DNA from 3 places in the Methylobacterium sp. P3_A11 genome. Region 1 is predicted to be linked to each of the others. Evidence: predicted binding sites of a transcription regulator. Region 1 holds the regulator's gene; each other region holds the start of a gene.
What was found. The regulator LexA, encoded in region 1, represses DNA repair genes until DNA is damaged. The targets are predictions, from matches to a motif close to TGTTCNNNNTGTGTTCNG.

Region 1 (5,661 bases):
GAGGGCTCCGCGACCGCGGGGGCGCTGCGCTGCTGGCAGGCGCCCAGCGCCGCGACGGCGAGGGCGGCGAGGCTGAGGCGCATCGGCAGACGGGACGCGGGCACGGCGATCATCCTGTTGGGGCGCGGGGGGGGCTGCGCCGGCAGGGTTTTGAGCCGAGCGTGGCAGTGGGTCAATCGGCGCGGCGACACGCCAGCCCGACCTACGATGCGGTCAGGCTGAACCGGAGCCGCAAAATTCCACGGCCCAAGAAGGAGGTCGGCGCGCGCCGCTGCCAAATCCGCTCAGCGGCGCGCACCAAATCGTGACGGCGGCTACTTGGCCTTGTCGGCGAGCGCCTTCAGGCCGGACTCGTAGATGCCCTGGATCGCATCGGTGGCGACCGTGTCCGGCGCGCCCTTGGCGTTGAAGGTTCCGGTCCAGGTCACCTTCGAGCCCGAACCCGCCGGGGCGACCGAGAGGGTGGACTTGTAGTCGGAGACCGGCAGCGGGCTCTCCAGGATCGTGTAGGTGTAGCTCATCACCTTGTCGTCCCGGGAGACCTGCTCCTCCTTGATGGTGCCGCCACCCTTCAGGCTGAGGGTGCGGACCTTCATGCCGTCCTTGTCGGAGAGCGCGCATTTCTCGATGGCCGGGTGCCAGTCGCCGATGCCACAGAACTCCCCGATGGTCTGCCAGACCTTGGCCGGGGGCGCGGCGATATCGGCCGAGCGGGTCACCTCCAGGGCGTAGCCCGGCACGGTGGCCGCGGCGAGCGCCAGGGCGGCCAGGGGAAGGGATCGGCAGAAAGCGAAGGGCATCTCGGGGTGTCTCCGTCCGTCTCAAATCGCGACCGGGGCCGCGCAGGCTCTGATGGCCGCAAGGGAGCTAGGCCGAAGCGACTCGTTCGGCAATAGGCCTCGACGTGGAAGCGACGCGGCGACGATCAAAGTGAGCCGAGTGTTTCTGGTCTTGCCGTATTGGTCGATCAAAACAGATCGACTTTTGAACGTGACCAATATTACCGCGAATATGTTCGCTCGGGACGGATGGCGGGACTCTCACGGGTCTCGACGCGTTCGCGGGAGAGACGCACGGGTAGCGTAATGATCCGTCTATATACTCAGCTTTAGGTCATGCGTGGTACCTATATTTTTGAAAAACAAAATATAAAGCTTGTATTTGGCAGCAAAGACGCGAGCTATCCGGACTTTTTCTCTTAATCTGTCTCGTCTTGATTCCGTTGCGGATTGCTGCGAACTCGGCAGCGCTGCATAGGAGCAGGACGCTGAACGGCAGGCCGATCCGGAGCGGCTGTCGGCTCGGGCTAGGCGCGACGCGATGCTGATGGCCGAGATCCGGCGCGTTCAAGCGGCGAACTTCGGCGTCTGCTGGCTCAGGAAGGCGTGGCGTCAGCTCGCCCGCAAGGAGATCGCGGTGGCGCGCGGCACGGTCGCCCGGCTGATGCGGGCGATGGGCTTGGCCAGCGTCGTGGTGCGCGGGCGCAGGGTCCGCACCACCGTGCCCGATCCAGCTGCGGCCGGCCCCCCGCGACCCGGGTAATCGGAAGTTCAAGGGAGCAGGCCCTACGCGAGCGCCACCCCTTTGCCGGAAGCGGCCCCGTCGGCCATCCTCGATCTCCTCAACAGGCTGCAGACGCCGCGCGGCCCGAATAGTAAAGTCGCCTTCGAACACCCGCCCTGATATCAATTTCCCAAAGTGGTGCTAGCGCGGGCCGAGACCCGGATTGCGGCCTGGCAGGCGCGGAACCACCGTGCCGCGCCGCTCGATCGGCGCGTCGCACGCGTAGGCGAATTCGCTCTTCAGCGGATCGAACACGGTCTCGCCGGTGATCCGGCAATCTTCCCGCACCGTCTCGTCGAGATAGGCCCGGGCGGCGGTGCGGAAGCGCTTCACCCGGGTCGCGTCCGGCTCCGGATCGATCCGCGCCTCGCTCAGGTTGCAGCCGGCATATTCGCGCAGGGCGTTCGAGACGATCAGCATCCGGCGCTGCTGCCGGTTATCGTAGACCTCGTAGGGCTCCTTGCAGCCGATCGTCACCACCTGAGGGGTGAGCGCCACATAGTTCCGCGAGATATAGGAAAACCCGGTGGTGCAGCCGGCGAGGCCGAGGGCGGCGAGGCCGAGGGGCAGCAGAGCTGCGGGTCGTCGCATCCGCGTCATTCCAAGCTGGTCCCGGCCCGCGTCCCGGATCCGCCGCCTCTCCGGCGGGGCACGGGCCAGCATTGAAACGGCTCCGCTTGCGCCGTCAATGCGTTTCTCGGCCCGTCCCGTCCGGCGAGGCGCCGGATCGGCCGCATGGCCGGGCCGACACCGGTCCAAGCGTAGCGGTCCCGCCCTTGCAGAACACTTGCGGAACGTTTAACCTGTTCGTGATTTGTTTCGGAGACCGTCACGTGGCGGTCCGCCAAGCCGCGAGTCCCCCGTCGATGCTCACGCGCAAGCAGCTGGACCTCCTGCGATTCATCCAGAGCCGGATGCAGGAATGCGGTGTCCCGCCGTCCTTCGACGAGATGAAGGACGCCCTCGACCTCAAGTCGAAATCGGGCATCCACAGGCTGATCACGGCCCTCGAGGAGCGCGGCTTCCTGCGGCGCCTGCCGAATCGGGCGCGTGCCATCGAGGTGATCCGCATCCCCGAGAGCCTGACCCAGGCGCCCCCGACCGCGGCTTCGGCAGAGCCTCGCCGGTTCACGCCGAGCGTGGTCGAGGGCGGCAAGTCCAAGCAGCCGCCCGCACCGGCGAGCACGCGGATCCTCGACGAGGCCGGCCGCGCCATCTCGATTCCCGTGATGGGCCGGATCGCGGCCGGCACGCCGGTCTCCGCGATCCAGAACCAGAGCCACGCCATCACCCTGTCGCCGGACTTCGTGGCCGGCGGCGAGCACTACGCCCTTGAGGTGCGCGGCGACTCGATGGTCGAGGCCGGCATCCTCGACGGCGACCTCGTGGTGATCCGCAAGCAGGACACTGCCAACACCGGCGACATCATCGTGGCCCTGATCGACGACGAGGAGGCGACCCTCAAGCGCCTGCGTCGCCGGGGCTCCTCGATCGCCTTGGAAGCCGCCAATCCGGCCTACGAGACCCGCGTGCTCGGGCCCGACCGGGTGCGCATCCAGGGACGCCTGGTCAGCCTCGTCCGCCGCTACTGAAGCGGCTCGGCGGGCGCGTCGCCGGAGACGGCGCCGTTGCCTGACCCGTCGGTTTCCGGAGGCGGAGCCTCCGCGGTGTGGGATCCGTCCGACCCGGATGTGACGGGCGTCCGCAGGCGCGGCTCACGTGCCGGTCCCGGCCGCCAGGGTACGGCGCGGCCGTCGGCACGGGTGTACCGGGTGGCGAAACCGTCACCCTCGGCCCGGAGGGCGACCGCTCCGTGGGCGGTGAGGACGCGCCGGTCGATCACCAGCGGGCGCGTGCAGGTCGGGGGCGCCACGAGGCCGGTGATCACCACTGCGGCGCGGGCGCAATCCTCCGGGAAGGCGCGCCGATCCCGGACGAGGGCCACCGCTCGGCCGTCCGGCAGGCGCGCCGTGCAGCCGAGGTGGTCGCAGCGGCCGCTGCCCTGCGGTGCGACCAGCGTTGCGGGCCGCCGTCCGTCACCGTCCGCCTTCAGCCATTGCTCGAGGACGAAGCCGGAAGGGCTGCCCAGCACCGTGAGGCGTCCGTCTGGCCCCCGGACCGCGGCTCCTGCGCCCTGTCGGTCGACGTAGAGGTCGTAACGGTCCGGCCTGGCCGCGAGGACGAGGCCGACCAGGGCAGGCGCCAGGGCGAGCCAGCGCAGGCGCGAGGCTGGGAGCGTCGCCAGCAGCAGGCCGAGGGTCAGCAGGATCAGCGCCGACGTGCCGAAGGCCGGCACGACGACGATCGCCCGCTCGAACCCGGCGATCCAGTCGGAGACGACGAGCATGCCCCCCACCGCCTGACCCATCAGCCACCAGATCGGCCGGTCCTGGGCGAAGGGATAGGCCAGGATCCCGATCACCGCCGACGGCATCACCACGAGGGAGACCAGCGGCAGGGTCAGTGCGTTCCCGACAAGCCCGAAGGGCTGAACCGTCTGGAAATGATAGGTGGCGAAGGGCGCGGTCGCGATCTGGGCCACGAGGGTCGTGGCCAGGGTCCCGGTCACCGCCGAGAGGCCGGTGCCGACGAGCCGCCCGAGCCGCCCCGCCCCGGGGCGCACGAACAGCCGCCCGTCGATCAGCCGGGCGCAGGCGATCAGCCCGGCCACGGCGCCGAACGACATCTGGAAGCTCGGGCCGAGCAGGCCCTCGGGCTCCCGGGCGAGGGCGATCAGGGCGGCCAGCGCGAGGTTGCGCATCGACAGGGCCGGCCGGTCCGCCAGGATCGCGCCCAGCATGATCAGGGTCATGATCAGGGAGCGCTCGGCGGCGATGTCCCAGCCCGAGAAGGCGCAGTAGGCGGTGACCCCGACCATGGCGAAGCCGGCGGCGATCTTCTTGATCGGCCAGACCAGCGCGCAGTACGGCACCGCGGCGAGGACCGCCCGCACCAGCCAGAAGACCACGCCGGCGGCCAGCACCATGTGGAGCCCCGAGATCGACACCACGTGGTAGATTCCGGCGGCGCGGAGCGCGTCGTTGGTCGCCGGCGCGATCAGTCCCCGCTTGCCCGTTACAAGAGCCGCCGCCACCGCGCCCGCTTGTCCCCCTGCGGCCTGCGCGATCCGGCGGGTCAGCGCGTTGCGGGCCTCGTCCAGCAGAGCGGCGAGGCGCAGGCTCATGGGCGGCGGCTCGGTCGGCGCCCGGATCGCGACCGCGCCGACGAGCGAGCCCACCGCGCCGAGTCCCTGGAAATACGCGTCCCGGGCGAAGTCGTAGCCGCCCGGCCGGGCGGCCTCCGGCGGCGGCAGCAGCCGGGCGGTGGCGGCGACGACGTCCCCGGGGCGCGGGATGGGGGTCCTGCGGAACGAGACCCGCACCCGCACCGGCCGCGACTCCGGCGCGAGCCCCGCGAAGGTCTCGACGCGGATGATCAGTCGGGCGCCGACCTCCCGCTCGTCGAGCGCCTCGACCATCCCGACCAGCGGGCCGATGGTGGTGCGGGTGAGGATCGGGGCGGCGACCTGCGCGACCCGCCAGGTCGCCGCCGCGAAGCCGAGGAACGCGGCCGCCACGCCGAGGGCCAGCGCCAGGGCCGCCGGCCGCGCCCCCAGGATCGGGGTCGGCGCCAGGGCGAGACCCGCGCCGATCAGGGGCGCGGCTAGGAGCGGCGTGCCATCCGCCGCCACGAAGTAGATGAGGATTCCGGCCCCGAACGCCACGGCCAGCCAGGGGAACAGCCGGCGCTGTTCGGCCTCCCGGACGAGGCCCTTGGCCACCCAGTGGCGGACTGCCGGGAGGGCGGGCGCGCGCGGGCCGGCCAGCGCCACAGCGCCACCCGCGAGCCTCGCGCCGATCCGTCGCATTGCCGCCACCCCGCACCGCGCGACCTGTCGTCGGCGGCCGGGCGATTCCCCAGGCGATTCTTAACCCATCCGCAGGCCCGTGCTACAGCCGGCGCTTCGTGCTACGGGCGCCGTGTCGAGACCCATCGACGCTCTCTCCGCCGCCCCGCCTCCACCCCTTCGCGCCTCGCCCCCGAACCTATCGGACCGATGTCCTCAGCCGTCGTCACGCGCTTCGCGCCCTCGCCCAC
Region 2 (5,661 bases), on a different contig from region 1:
GTGGTCTTGTAGTGGCCCTGCGGCACGAGGAGCCGGCATCGGGACCCGCGCGGGGCGCGACCGTAGCGGCGGGCCATGTTGGTGGCGGCTGCGGTCTCGTCGAGGAAGACGAGGGTGTCAGGATCGAGGTCGGGCATGGCCTCGAACCAGGCTTGGCGGGCCGCCTTCACGTCCGGCCGTTCCTGCTCAGCCGCGTAGACAGCCCCTTTTTACGGGTGATGTCGTGCCGGGCGAAGAACCGCGACAGCCCGCTCGTGCTGGTCTGCACACCCTGGGCGGCCAGGGCGTCACGCAACTCGCGCAGGAAGAACTCGGGCCGGGCTTCGTAGGTGGAGAGGATCTGATCGGCCTGCGCCTCAAGGGCCGGGAGACGGTTGTCGCCCCGCGTCGGCTTGGGCGCGACGTGGCCGTCCTGCGCGAACCGCGCCGACCACCGGCTGGCACTCGACACGCTCACACCGAACCGGGCTGCCGCCCGATGGAAAGAGGCGCCCTCGGCCACGGCCGCCACGACGCGCTCGCGCAGATCGACAGACAACGGTGAAGGCATCGCTGGCTCCTTCACCACTCAACGCCGCAATCGCTAACCCGTCGCAACGCCCGCGGGAACGGCTCTAGGCGGCATTCCCCTCCTTGCGGCGCAGCACCGAGTGCTTGCGGCCGTAGAAGAAGTAGACGACGAGCCCCATCGCCATCCAGATCACCAGGCGCAGCCACGTGTCGAGGGGCAGGCCGATCATCAGGAGCAGGCAGAACAGGATCCCGAGGATCGGCACGATCGGCACGGCGGGCGCCCGGAACGGTCGCTTCATGTGGCGGTCCGTGCGGCGCAGGTAGATCACCGAGCCGCAGACCAGGATGAAGGCGGCGAGCGTCCCGATGCTCACCATCTCGCCCAGGATGTTGATCGGCACCAGGGCCGCCACGCAGGCCACCAGAGCCCCGATGAGCATCTGGCTGCGATAGGGTGTCTGGTAGGTCGGGTGGACGTGGGAGAACATCTTCGGCAGCAGGCCGTCCTGGGCCATGGTGAAGAAGATCCGGCTCTGGCCGTAGAGCAGGACGAGGATCACCGTGGTCAGGCCGGTCAGCGCTCCGAGCTTGATCAGTAGGGCGAACCAGCCGATGCCGATCACGTCGACGCCCTTGGCGATCGGGTCGGGGACGTTGAGGTCCTTGTAGGGAACGAGCCCGGTCAGGACGGCGGCGACCAGAACGTACAGGATCGTGCACACGGCGAGGGAGCCGAGGATGCCGATGGGCATATCCTTCTGGGGCTTGCGCGCTTCCTGGGCGGCCGTCGAGACCGCGTCGAAGCCGATGAAGGCGAAGAACACCACGCCCGCGCCGCGCAGGATGCCGCTGTAGCCGTAATGCCCGAAGGTGCCGTCGTTCGGCGGGATCAGGGGGCTCCAGTGCGCCGTGTCGACATGCCCCCAGCCGAGCGCGATGAAGGCCACCACCACGGTGAGCTTCACCGCGACCATGATGTTGTTGAAGCGGGCCGATTCCTTGGTCCCGCGCACCAGCAGGAGCGTGATCAGCGCCACGACCAGCACGGCCGGCAGGTTGAACAGGGCGGTCCCGCCGCTGTCGATCGGCGTCCCGGGCGCATGCGCGAACTGGGCCGGGATCACGATCCCGACATCCTTCAGGATGCTCGTGACGTAGCCCGACCAGCCCACCGCCACGGTGGCGGCGCCCATGGCGTATTCCAGGATCAGGTCCCAGCCGATCAGCCAGGCGAAGAACTCGCCGAGCGTCGCATAGGTGTAGGTGTAGCTCGACCCGGCGACCGGGATCAGTGCCGCCATCTCGGAGTAGCACAGGCCGACGAAGGCGCAGGCGATGCCGCCGAGCACGAAGGAGAGCATGATCCCCGGCCCGGCATACTGGGCCGCGGCCGTGCCGGTGAGGACGAAGATGCCGGCGCCGATGATCGCGCCGATGCCCATCGCGGTGATCGACAGGGCGCCCAAGGATTTCGAGAGCTGCTGCTCGCCCTCGCCGCTTTCCAGGATGTCGTCGACCGATTTGCGCCCCATCAGGCCCGACGAATCCATTGCACCATCCTTCCAGGGCGGGAGCCGGCCGGCACTCTCCCGCGGATGGAGAGACGGCAAATCTTCTTACCCGAGAGGTTGTAGAGGAGGATCGACGGACAACAACGAGGCGCAGAGCAAGATTCTGTCGATCAGGCCCGTTCGATCCGCGCGATCAGCGGCCTCACCTTGAGACGCGGCGCGAACACGGCCGCGGTCCTCAGCACGTCCCGGCGCACGACGTCCCCGGCCCGGGCCTGCCGGGCGCCCGCCAGAGCCTCCACCCGGTTCCGGACGGTCCCGAGCCAGCCAGCGGCTGGGCGATGCAGGCGGCCGAGCCCGGTCTCCGGACGAGCCGTCCCGACGAAGCGGTCGAGGGTGCGGATCCAGCCCTCGGCCGGAACGTCGCCGGCCTCCAGGCACAGAACCCAGTCCCGCCGGGCCGCGGCGGCGCCGACGGCGTAGGGATTGCCGCTCCCCTGGAGCACCAGCGTCGCGCCGGTGGCCTCCGCGACGGCCGCGACGGCCTCGCTCGCGCGGCCCGACACGATCACCGCGTCGCCCACGAGGCCGCCCGCTACGCCGGACACGAGCACGCTGAGCGTGTCGGCCAGACGATCGATCGCGTCCGGATCGGCTGGGTCGGCCAGATAGGTCACCGCGGAGAGCATGTGCGCGCCCATAGACGATTCTGCGGCGCCGTAAACTGCCTGCGGGCGCGCGGGCAAAGCTGCCGCAGTCCGGAACGGCGGCAAAGCCAAGTTTGCCTGAAAATAAGGCGTTCCGCCAGGTCGTGTTCGCGCTATGTTCTATTCGCAACGGACAGAGGCGAGTCGTCATGGCGGAGTGGTCCGAGGGAGCCCGATCGCAAACCGCGCGCCGCCTCGAACCGAGCGCCGCGCCGCGGGACGCGCGGCGCGGCCGGGGCGCCACGGCCAATCCTTCGGGGCGCTACGAGCCGGCCCGGCGCGAGGTGTTCAGCGACGGGAGCTGGACAGCGGACACGCCGGCCGTCCTGCGCACGCAGGTCCTGCCGGAGCGCGCGGCCCGGATCATCGCCCGCAACACCTCCCCCGACATTCCCTTCGACAGGTCGATCAACCCCTATCGGGGTTGCGAGCACGGCTGCATCTACTGCTATGCGCGCCCGACCCATGCGTGGCTCGGCCTGTCGCCGGGGCTCGATTTCGAGTCGCGGATCTTCGCCAAGCCGGAGGCCGCCCGCCTCCTCGCCCGGGAGATCGCCGCGCCGGGCTACCGGCCGGAGACGATCGCCCTCGGCACCGCCACGGATCCCTATCAGCCGGTCGAGCGCGAGCACCGCATCACCCGTGCGGTGCTGGAGGTGCTGCGGGAGGCCCGCCACCCCGTCAGCATCACCACCAAGTCCGACCTCGTGCTGCGCGACCTCGACATCCTGGCCGAGATGGCGGCCGACAATCTCGTGCTGGCGGCGATCTCGCTTCCGACGCTGGACCCGGTCCTCGCCCGCCGCCTCGACCCGCGGGCGCCCCGGCCGGACAAGCGGCTCGCGGCGATGCGGGCGCTGAGCGCGGCGGGGGTGCCGGTGATGGTCAACGTCTCGCCGATCATCCCGGGCCTGACCGACCACGAGATCGAGGCGATCCTGGCCAGCGCACGGGGGCACGGCGCGAGCCGGATCGGCCACGCGCTTCTGCGGCTTCCAGGGGAGGTCGCCGACCTCGTCGCGGACTGGTTCGCGGAACATTACCCGGAACGCAGCGCGCGGGCCTTTGCCCTCCTGCGGGAGGCCCGGGGCGGCCGTGAGAACGATCCGCGCTTCGGCCACCGCTTCCGCGGCGAGGGGGCCTACGCGGTCATGATCGGCCAGCGCGTACGGCTCGCCGGCAAGCGGCTTGGCTTCGCCTTCGGCAGAGTCACGTTGAACCGCGACGCCTTCCGCAAGCCGGGGGCGCAACTGACGCTGTTCTGACTCTGGGCATGCGGGCTGGCCGGGCAACCCGGCGCCCGGTCTGAGCCAGCCAATGGACAAGCCGCAGGATCGTCGCCAACAACAATTCTGACTGAATAAAGATATCTTGGTTACAGATATCGTGTTGCGACCCAAATATTATCGAATATTTGTAAGAACAATTTTTCCAAAATGATTTCGAAAAAACGAAAAATCAAAGTTGACAGAGGGATCGCTAAGGTTTCAAATCCGCATCATAAGATCGTTTTTCAGCACGAAAGATTGCTGGATCCAATAAATATTCCAACCTATGATTGTTCGATCGAGCATTTATACTGTGTCTCACCTGAGATGGCGTCTCGGCACGCAATGTCGGATGCCGACAGTTGCGCGATCGGTGCCGTGTCACGCACTGCGACGCCGCGGGATGCTACGCGACGGATGCGGCGGGTTCAGCGTGCAGTGATCCTGACGATCGCGGACCGGATCTCGCTTCGTCCGGTGGCCGCCGCGCGCGCAGCGAGGCAGGGGAGGTCCAGGCTGTCCGGAGCCCGATCGCCGATGCCGACACGGCGGACTTCCGGGGCGGATCAGGGCACGCGAATCGACCGCGAGCCGGCACTCAGGATGGGCGCCGACCGTCCGGGTCGACCGGTTTCCCGCCGCGCGTCCGGCCACCGGGCGGCCGACCTCACGACTCGATGCACTGCAGGGAAGAATAAGGCTTGCCATGGTCCGGCTTCCACGTCTGTCGATCGGTACAAGTTTGTGCGCGATCCTCGTTTCGCTCAGTGCAATGCTGCTCGTCTCGGGCGCGCGGACGGCGCTGGACGCCCAGATGCAGGAGAACCGGAGTCGCCATGTGGTCGCCCTGACCGAAGCCAGCCGCCATCTGCTCAAGCTTCTCCTCGCGGCGCGTCTGGAGCGGGCTCGGACCCTGCAGGCCCTCGTCGCGCCGGACCGGATCCCGCCCTCGGACGCGGCCCTGATCGCCGCGCAGCGCGCCGCGAGAGCCGATGAACTCGACAGCTTCCTGGCGCGCATCCGCGACACGGATGCCGAAACGGTGCTGCGGATGGTCGACCCGCTGCGGCGCGCCCATGAGGCCCTGATCGACCTCTCGTCGCCGATCGACCGGGCTCTCTCGCTCCCGATCCCGGAGCGCCCCGCCGCGACTGCGGAAGCCGCCGCGCGGGCGTTCCAGGCCCTCCTTGATGCGCTCGCGGCGGCCGATGGCGCCGTCGACGCCGCCATCCCGCGTCGGGATGCGACACTGGCCCGCGCGCTCGAGATCAAGCGCGCGGCCTGGATCACGCGCGTCGCGATCGGCGGTCACGTGGCGCGGGGCGAGACGGCCCTGGCGCGGGGAATGGGCTGGTCGGAGGCGGAGCGCCTCGCCGAGGCCGAGGAACGCGGCCGGGTCGCGGCGGACTGGGCGATCCTCGTCGACCACGTGGACGACGCGGTGCCGGAGGCGATCCAGACCGCCTTTCGAACGGCCCGTGCCAACAACTTCGAGGGCGAGGTCGCGGCGCGTCGGCAAGCCTTGCGGGCGGCGCTGAGCCAGGGCAAGCCGCCCGGAATCGCGATCGAGGATCTGCGCAACCGCAATACGCGGGAGGTCAACACGATCGCCGATCTGGCCGATGCAGCCCTGAACGCGATGGTCGAGCGCGCGCAAACGCT
Region 3 (5,661 bases), on a different contig from region 1:
CGTCGTCGCGGCCCGGGATTGAGATCGCGGCGCCCCGGAGACATCCGACGCAGGGACCGGGCGCTCGGGAGCGATCCGCGATGCGAAGCCGAGTTCTTCTTCTGTCCCTCGCAGCCCTCTGTCTGGCGAACGCACCGGCCGGTGCGCAGGACGCGACCGTGATCGGCAAGGGTACGGTCCTGCCGGGCACGGGGCCGGGCACCTCCACGGACGGCAAAGGGACCGGCCGGCTGATGGAGGCGGCGAGCGCCGAGGAAGCCGCCAAGCGTCAGGGGCTCAAGCCCGTCGCCTTCCTGGCCACCAAGATGATCGGCGTGCCGGTGCGCAACGCCGCCGGCGACAGCGTCGGTAAGATCGACGACCTTCTGATCACCGATGGCGGAATACTGAAGGCGGTGGTGATCGACGTCGGCGGGTTCCTCGGCCTCGGCAGCAAGGTCATCGCGGTGGAGCCCGGAGCCGTGGTCCTGCGGCCCGGCGGCGAGCGGTACTCGGCGATCCTCACCCTGAGCACCGACACGGTGGCGGCCGCCCAACCCTTCGACCCGGCCAAGGCGCTCGCCGCGCCGCGATAGGCTGCCGACGCCGTCGCAGCCTCTCGCGCAGGCCCACCGCCCGGCGCGACAGGAGCCGCGCCGATGCCGCGTTCTCAGATGTCGAGATCGGCCCCCTCGGCGAAGGCCGCGCGCTCGCTGATGAAGGCGAAGCGCGCCTCCGGCTTGTTGCCCATCAGGCGCTCGACCGTGTCGCCAGTGGATTCCCGGGCCTCGTCCAAGACCGCGACGCGCAGGAGCGTGCGCTTCTTCGGGTCCATGGTGGTCTCCTTGAGCTGGGCCGGCATCATCTCACCCAGGCCCTTGAACCGCCCGATCTCGACCTTGCCGCCCTTGAACACCGTCTTGGTGATCCGCTCCCGGTCCGCGTCGTCGCGGGCATAGGCCACCTTCGAGCCCTGCTGCAGCCGGTAGAGCGGCGGGATCGCGAGGTAGAGGTGCCCGCGGTCGATCAGCTTCGGCATCTGCCGGTAGAAGAAGGTGATCAGCAGCGAGGCGATGTGGGCGCCGTCGACGTCGGCGTCCGTCATGATGATCACCTTGTCGTAGCGCAGGTCCGCCTCGCGGAACGCCGTGCCGGTGCCGCAGCCGAGCGCCAGGGTGAGGTCCGAGATCAACTGGTTGGCGCCGAGCTTGTCCCGGCTCGCCGAGGCGACGTTGAGGATCTTGCCGCGCAAGGGGAGGATCGCCTGGGTCGCCCGGTCGCGGGCCTGCTTGGCCGAGCCGCCGGCGGAATCGCCCTCGACGATGAAGATCTCGGAGCCGGCAGTGCCGGCGGCCGAGCAGTCGGCGAGCTTGCCGGGCAGGCGGAGCTTGCGGGTCGCGCTCTTGCGGGCGACCTCCTTCTCCTGGCGCCGGCGCAGGCGCTCCTCGGCCCGGTCGATCACCCAGTCGAGAACCTTGTTGGCCTGGGCCGGGGAGGCGGCGAGCCAATGATCGAAGGCGTCGCGCACCGCCGTCTCGACGATGCGCTGCGCCTCGACGGTGGCGAGCTTGTCCTTGGTCTGGCCCTGGAACTCGGGCTCCCGGATGAAGACCGACAGCATCGACGCACAGGTCGCCATGACGTCGTCGGTGGTGACGGCGGTCATGCGCTTGGCCTGGTTCACCCGCTCGGCATGCTCGCGCAGGCCCCGCAGCAGGGCGACCCGCAGGCCGGCCTCGTGGGTGCCGCCCTCCGGCGTCGGGATCGTGTTGCAGTAGGAATGCGAGAACCCGTCCTCGGTGACCATCCAGGCCACCGCCCATTCCAGCGACCCGTGCGAGCCCGGCTTGGTGATCTTGCCGGCGAACATCGCCTCCGTGACCAGGTCCTTGCCGTCGATGTCCCGGGCGAGATAGTCGCGCAGGCCGTCGGGGAAGCGGTGAACGGCCTCCGCCGGTACGCCCTCCAGCCCCTCGAGGAGGGCGGGGGCGCAGCGCCAGCGGATCTCGACGCCGCCGAACAGGTAGGCCTTCGAGCGCGCCATCTTGAACAGGCGGCGCGGGTCGAACTTCAGCGAGCCGAAGATCTGCGCGTCGGGGTGGAAGCGGACCCGGGTGCCGCGCCGGTTCTGCACCCGGCCCACCAGTTCCAGGGACCCCTGCGCATGGCCGCGCGAGAAGGTCTGGCGGTAGAGGGTCTGGTTGCGCGCCACCTCGACCTCAAGCAGGTCGGAGAGCGCGTTCACCACGGAGATGCCGACGCCGTGGAGGCCGCCCGAGGTCTCGTAGACCTTCGAGTCGAACTTACCGCCGGCGTGCAGCGTGGTCATGATGACCTCCAGCGCCGACTTGCCGGGGAATTTCGGATGCGGGTCGACCGGGATGCCGCGGCCGTTGTCGGTGACCACGAGGGCGCCGGTCTCCTCCAGCTCCACCTCGATGAAGCTGGCGTGGCCCGCCACCGCCTCGTCCATGGAATTGTCGATCACCTCGGCGAAGAGGTGGTGCAGCGCCCGCTCGTCGGTGCCGCCGATATACATGCCGGGGCGGCGCCGGACCGGCTCCAACCCCTCCAGCACCTCGATATCGGAGGCCGTGTAGCCGGAATCGGGCTCGGCCGCGGCCAGCGCCGTCACCGAGGCCGTGGCGTCCAGGCGCCGGCGCGGCTCCGGCGCGCGAGACGGAGATGCCGGGGCGGCCGCCTTGCCGCCCGGCCCGAACAGGTCGCGGGCCGGATCGCTCACGCGCGGCCCCCGCGGACGCGCCGCATCGGCCGGCTCGGATTCCCGCAGACGGTTCTGGGATCGTGATGCATGCGCCTTCATCCCCGCACGATAGCGGAACAAATCATAAACATCAAAGCCGTTCGCCCTCGGGCGACGTGACCGCACCATCGCATGCTGCGCCGCCGCGAGCGAGAGCCCGAGGGCTATCGAGTCCCGGCCGGGCAGGGCCGTCCGTCATCACGACGTTGCACAACGATGGGTTAAGGCTTTCCCGTGACCCGCCCGTCCGGCACCCAAAGGCCGCCACCGGAACGGAACGGGACGATCGACGTTGGTGGCGCAGATTAATCTTGACCGTGGTCAGGGAGGCGCAGTCCATGAGCGATGCCGCGATCGAGGCCCGCCGCCTGACGTTGATCCGCTTCGAGCACGCGGCCGGTGCTGCCTTCGGCTGCGACGACGATGCCGCCGGTATGCCCCCCGGCCGAGCCCTTGTGAATTCCACCACGATCGCCCTGGCGACCTTCGCGACGGCCCTGGCGGCGACCATCACGTATCTGGTCTGAGCCGCCGGGCGAGGCTTTCTGCGCAGGCAGAATACGCCCGGTCGCCGCGTCGGCGCGCCCGGGCTCGGCCACCTTTCAGACACGGAGAGCACCGATGACCGAGGGCGTCAGCCGGCGCCCGTCTTCTTCGCCGGGGCCTTCTTCGCCGCAGGCTTCTTCGCAGCCGTCTTCTTGGCCGCCGGCTTGTCGCCGCTCGCAGCGCGCGCGGATGTCTTGCGAACCGCCCCGCGCTTGGCCGGCTTACCGCCGCCCGAGGCCCGCTTGGCGTTGACCAGGGCGATGGCCTCGTCGAGCGTCAGCGCCTCGGCGTTCATGGTCTTCGGCAGCGTGGCGTTCACCTCGCCGTCGGTGACGTAGGGCCCGTACTTGCCGGCCTTGACCACGAGGTCGCGCCCGCTCGCCGCGTCCGTGCCGAGCGGCCGGCCGGGATCGGCGGCCGGACGGCCGCGACCGCCGCCCTGCTCCTTGGCGACGATCAGGTCGATGGCGCGGTTGCCGCCGATCTCCAGCACGTCGTCGTCCTTGCCGAGGTTGGCGTAGGTCTTCCCGTGCTGCACGTAGGGTCCGAAGCGGCCGAGATTGGCCAGGATCGGCTCGCCGGTCTCGGGGTGGCGCGCCACCTCGCGGGGCAGCGCCAGCAGCGCCAGCCCCTTCTCCAGATCCACCGCCGAGGGGCTGAGCCCCTTCGGCAGCGACGAGCGCTTCGGCTTCTCCGCACCCTTCTCGGTGGAGGCCTCGCCGAGTTGCAGGAACGGCCCGAACCGGCCGTCGCGGAGCGTCACCGGCAGGCCGGTCTTGGGATCGTTGCCGAGCACCCGCACGCCGGGCTGGCCACCCTCGGCCGAGGAGCCGTCCCCTTCGCCGTCGACGCCCGAGGCCGAGAGCTGGCGGGTGTACTTGCATTCCGGGTAGTTCGAGCAGCCGATGAAGGCCCCGAACTTGCCGAGTTTCAGCGACAGCTGTCCGGTCCCGCAGACCGTGCAGGTCCGCGGGTTCGCGCCGTCGCCCCGGTCGGGGAAGATGTGCGGCCCGAGCAGACCGTTCAGCGCCTCCAGCACGTCGGTGACGCGCAGCTCCTTGGTCTCGCCGATCGCCGCGGAGAAATCGCGCCAGAAGTCGCGCAGCACCGACCGCCAGTCGATCTCGGCGTTGGAGACGCGGTCGAGCTGCTCCTCCAGGTCGGCCGTGAAATCGTACTCGACGTAGCGCCGGAAGAAGCTCTCCAGGAAGCCCGTGACGAGCCGCCCCTTATCCTCCGGCTGCAGCCGCTTCTTTTCGATTTTGACGTATTCGCGATCCCGCAGGGTTTGGAGGACAGCGGCGTAGGTCGAGGGCCGGCCGATGCCGAGCTCTTCCATGCGCTTCACGAGGCTCGCCTCGGAATAGCGCGGCGGCGGCTCGGTGAAGTGCTGGGTCGAGCTGATCCGCTCGCGGGTGAGCGGGTCGCCGGCCTTCATCGGCGGCAGGCGGCGGCTCTCCTCGTCCTCCTCGTCGTCCTTGCCCTCCTGGTAGAGGGTCAGGAAGCCGTCGAACTTCACCACCTGGCCGGTGGCGCGCAGGTCGATCTGACGGGGGCCGACCTTCGCGGTGACGTCCACGGTGGTCCGCTCCAGCTCGGCCGATTCCATCTGGCTCGCCATGGTGCGGGTCCAGATCAGGTCGTAGAGCTTGGCCTGCTCGGGCTCCAAGTGCCGTGCCACCGCCTTCGGCAGGCGGCCCATGTCGGTCGGCCGCACCGCCTCGTGGGCCTCCTGGGCGTTCTTGGCCTTGACGCTGTACTTGCGCGGCACGTCGGGCACGTAGCGGTCGCCGAACTCCTTGCCGATCACCCGGCGGGCGTCCTGGATCGCCTCCGGCGCCATGTCGACGCCGTCGGTCCGCATGTAGGTGATGATGCCGACCGTCTCGCCGCCGACATCGACGCCCTCGTAGAGGCGCTGGGCGACCCGCATGGTCTGGGCCGGCGCCATCCCGAGTTTTCGCGAGGCCTCCTGCTGCAGGGTCGAGGTCGTGAACGGCGGCTGCGGGTGGCGCTTGGCGGGCTTCGCCTCGACGCTCGCCACATGGAAGGTCGCGAGTTCCAGGTCGCGCTTGAAGGCGGCCGCCTTGTCGCCGGAGCCGACGTCAAGGCGCTGGATCCGCTTGCCGTCGGCGCCCACGAGGCGGGCCTCGAATATCGCGCCGTCGGCGGTCGTCAGCGTGGCGATGAGCGTCCAGTACTCGCGCGGCTTGAACCGCTCGATCTCCATCTCGCGCTCGACGACGAGGCGGAGCGCCACCGACTGCACGCGCCCGGCCGAGCGGGCGCCCGGGAGCTTGCGCCACAGGACCGGCGACAGGTTGAAGCCGACGAGGTAGTCGAGCGCCCGGCGCGCCAGATAGGCGTCGACC

Region 2: the regulator LexA is predicted to act here: its motif matches at 2,837-2,854, upstream of AC1DXK_RS03025 (PA0069 family radical SAM protein).
Region 3: the regulator LexA is predicted to act here: its motif matches at 2,817-2,834, upstream of parE (DNA topoisomerase IV subunit B).

What each region holds. Positions count from the first base shown of each region.
Region 1 covers NZ_JBFUGA010000023.1:13,868-19,528, forward strand. Annotated here, with positions in the region: gene AC1DXK_RS10060 (hypothetical protein) at 1-113, opposite strand, end outside; gene AC1DXK_RS10065 (SRPBCC family protein) at 315-800, opposite strand; partial or broken gene AC1DXK_RS10070 (IS3 family transposase) at 1,267-1,573, shown strand; gene AC1DXK_RS10075 (hypothetical protein) at 1,705-2,154, opposite strand; gene lexA (transcriptional repressor LexA) at 2,430-3,155, shown strand; gene AC1DXK_RS10085 (ComEC/Rec2 family competence protein) at 3,149-5,431, opposite strand; gene gltX (glutamate--tRNA ligase) at 5,621-5,661, shown strand, end outside.
Region 2 covers NZ_JBFUGA010000005.1:73,907-79,567, reverse strand. Annotated here, with positions in the region: one part of gene AC1DXK_RS03040 (IS630 family transposase) at 1-199, opposite strand, end outside; one part of gene AC1DXK_RS03040 (IS630 family transposase) at 199-550, opposite strand; gene AC1DXK_RS03035 (amino acid permease) at 615-2,063, opposite strand; gene AC1DXK_RS03030 (hypothetical protein) at 2,195-2,725, opposite strand; gene AC1DXK_RS03025 (PA0069 family radical SAM protein) at 2,881-3,996, shown strand; gene AC1DXK_RS03020 (methyl-accepting chemotaxis protein) at 4,706-5,661, shown strand, end outside.
Region 3 covers NZ_JBFUGA010000069.1:7,673-13,333, forward strand. Annotated here, with positions in the region: gene AC1DXK_RS20295 (PRC-barrel domain-containing protein) at 81-575, shown strand; gene parE (DNA topoisomerase IV subunit B) at 650-2,722, opposite strand; gene AC1DXK_RS20305 (hypothetical protein) at 3,082-3,270, shown strand; gene topA (type I DNA topoisomerase) at 3,378-5,661, opposite strand, start outside.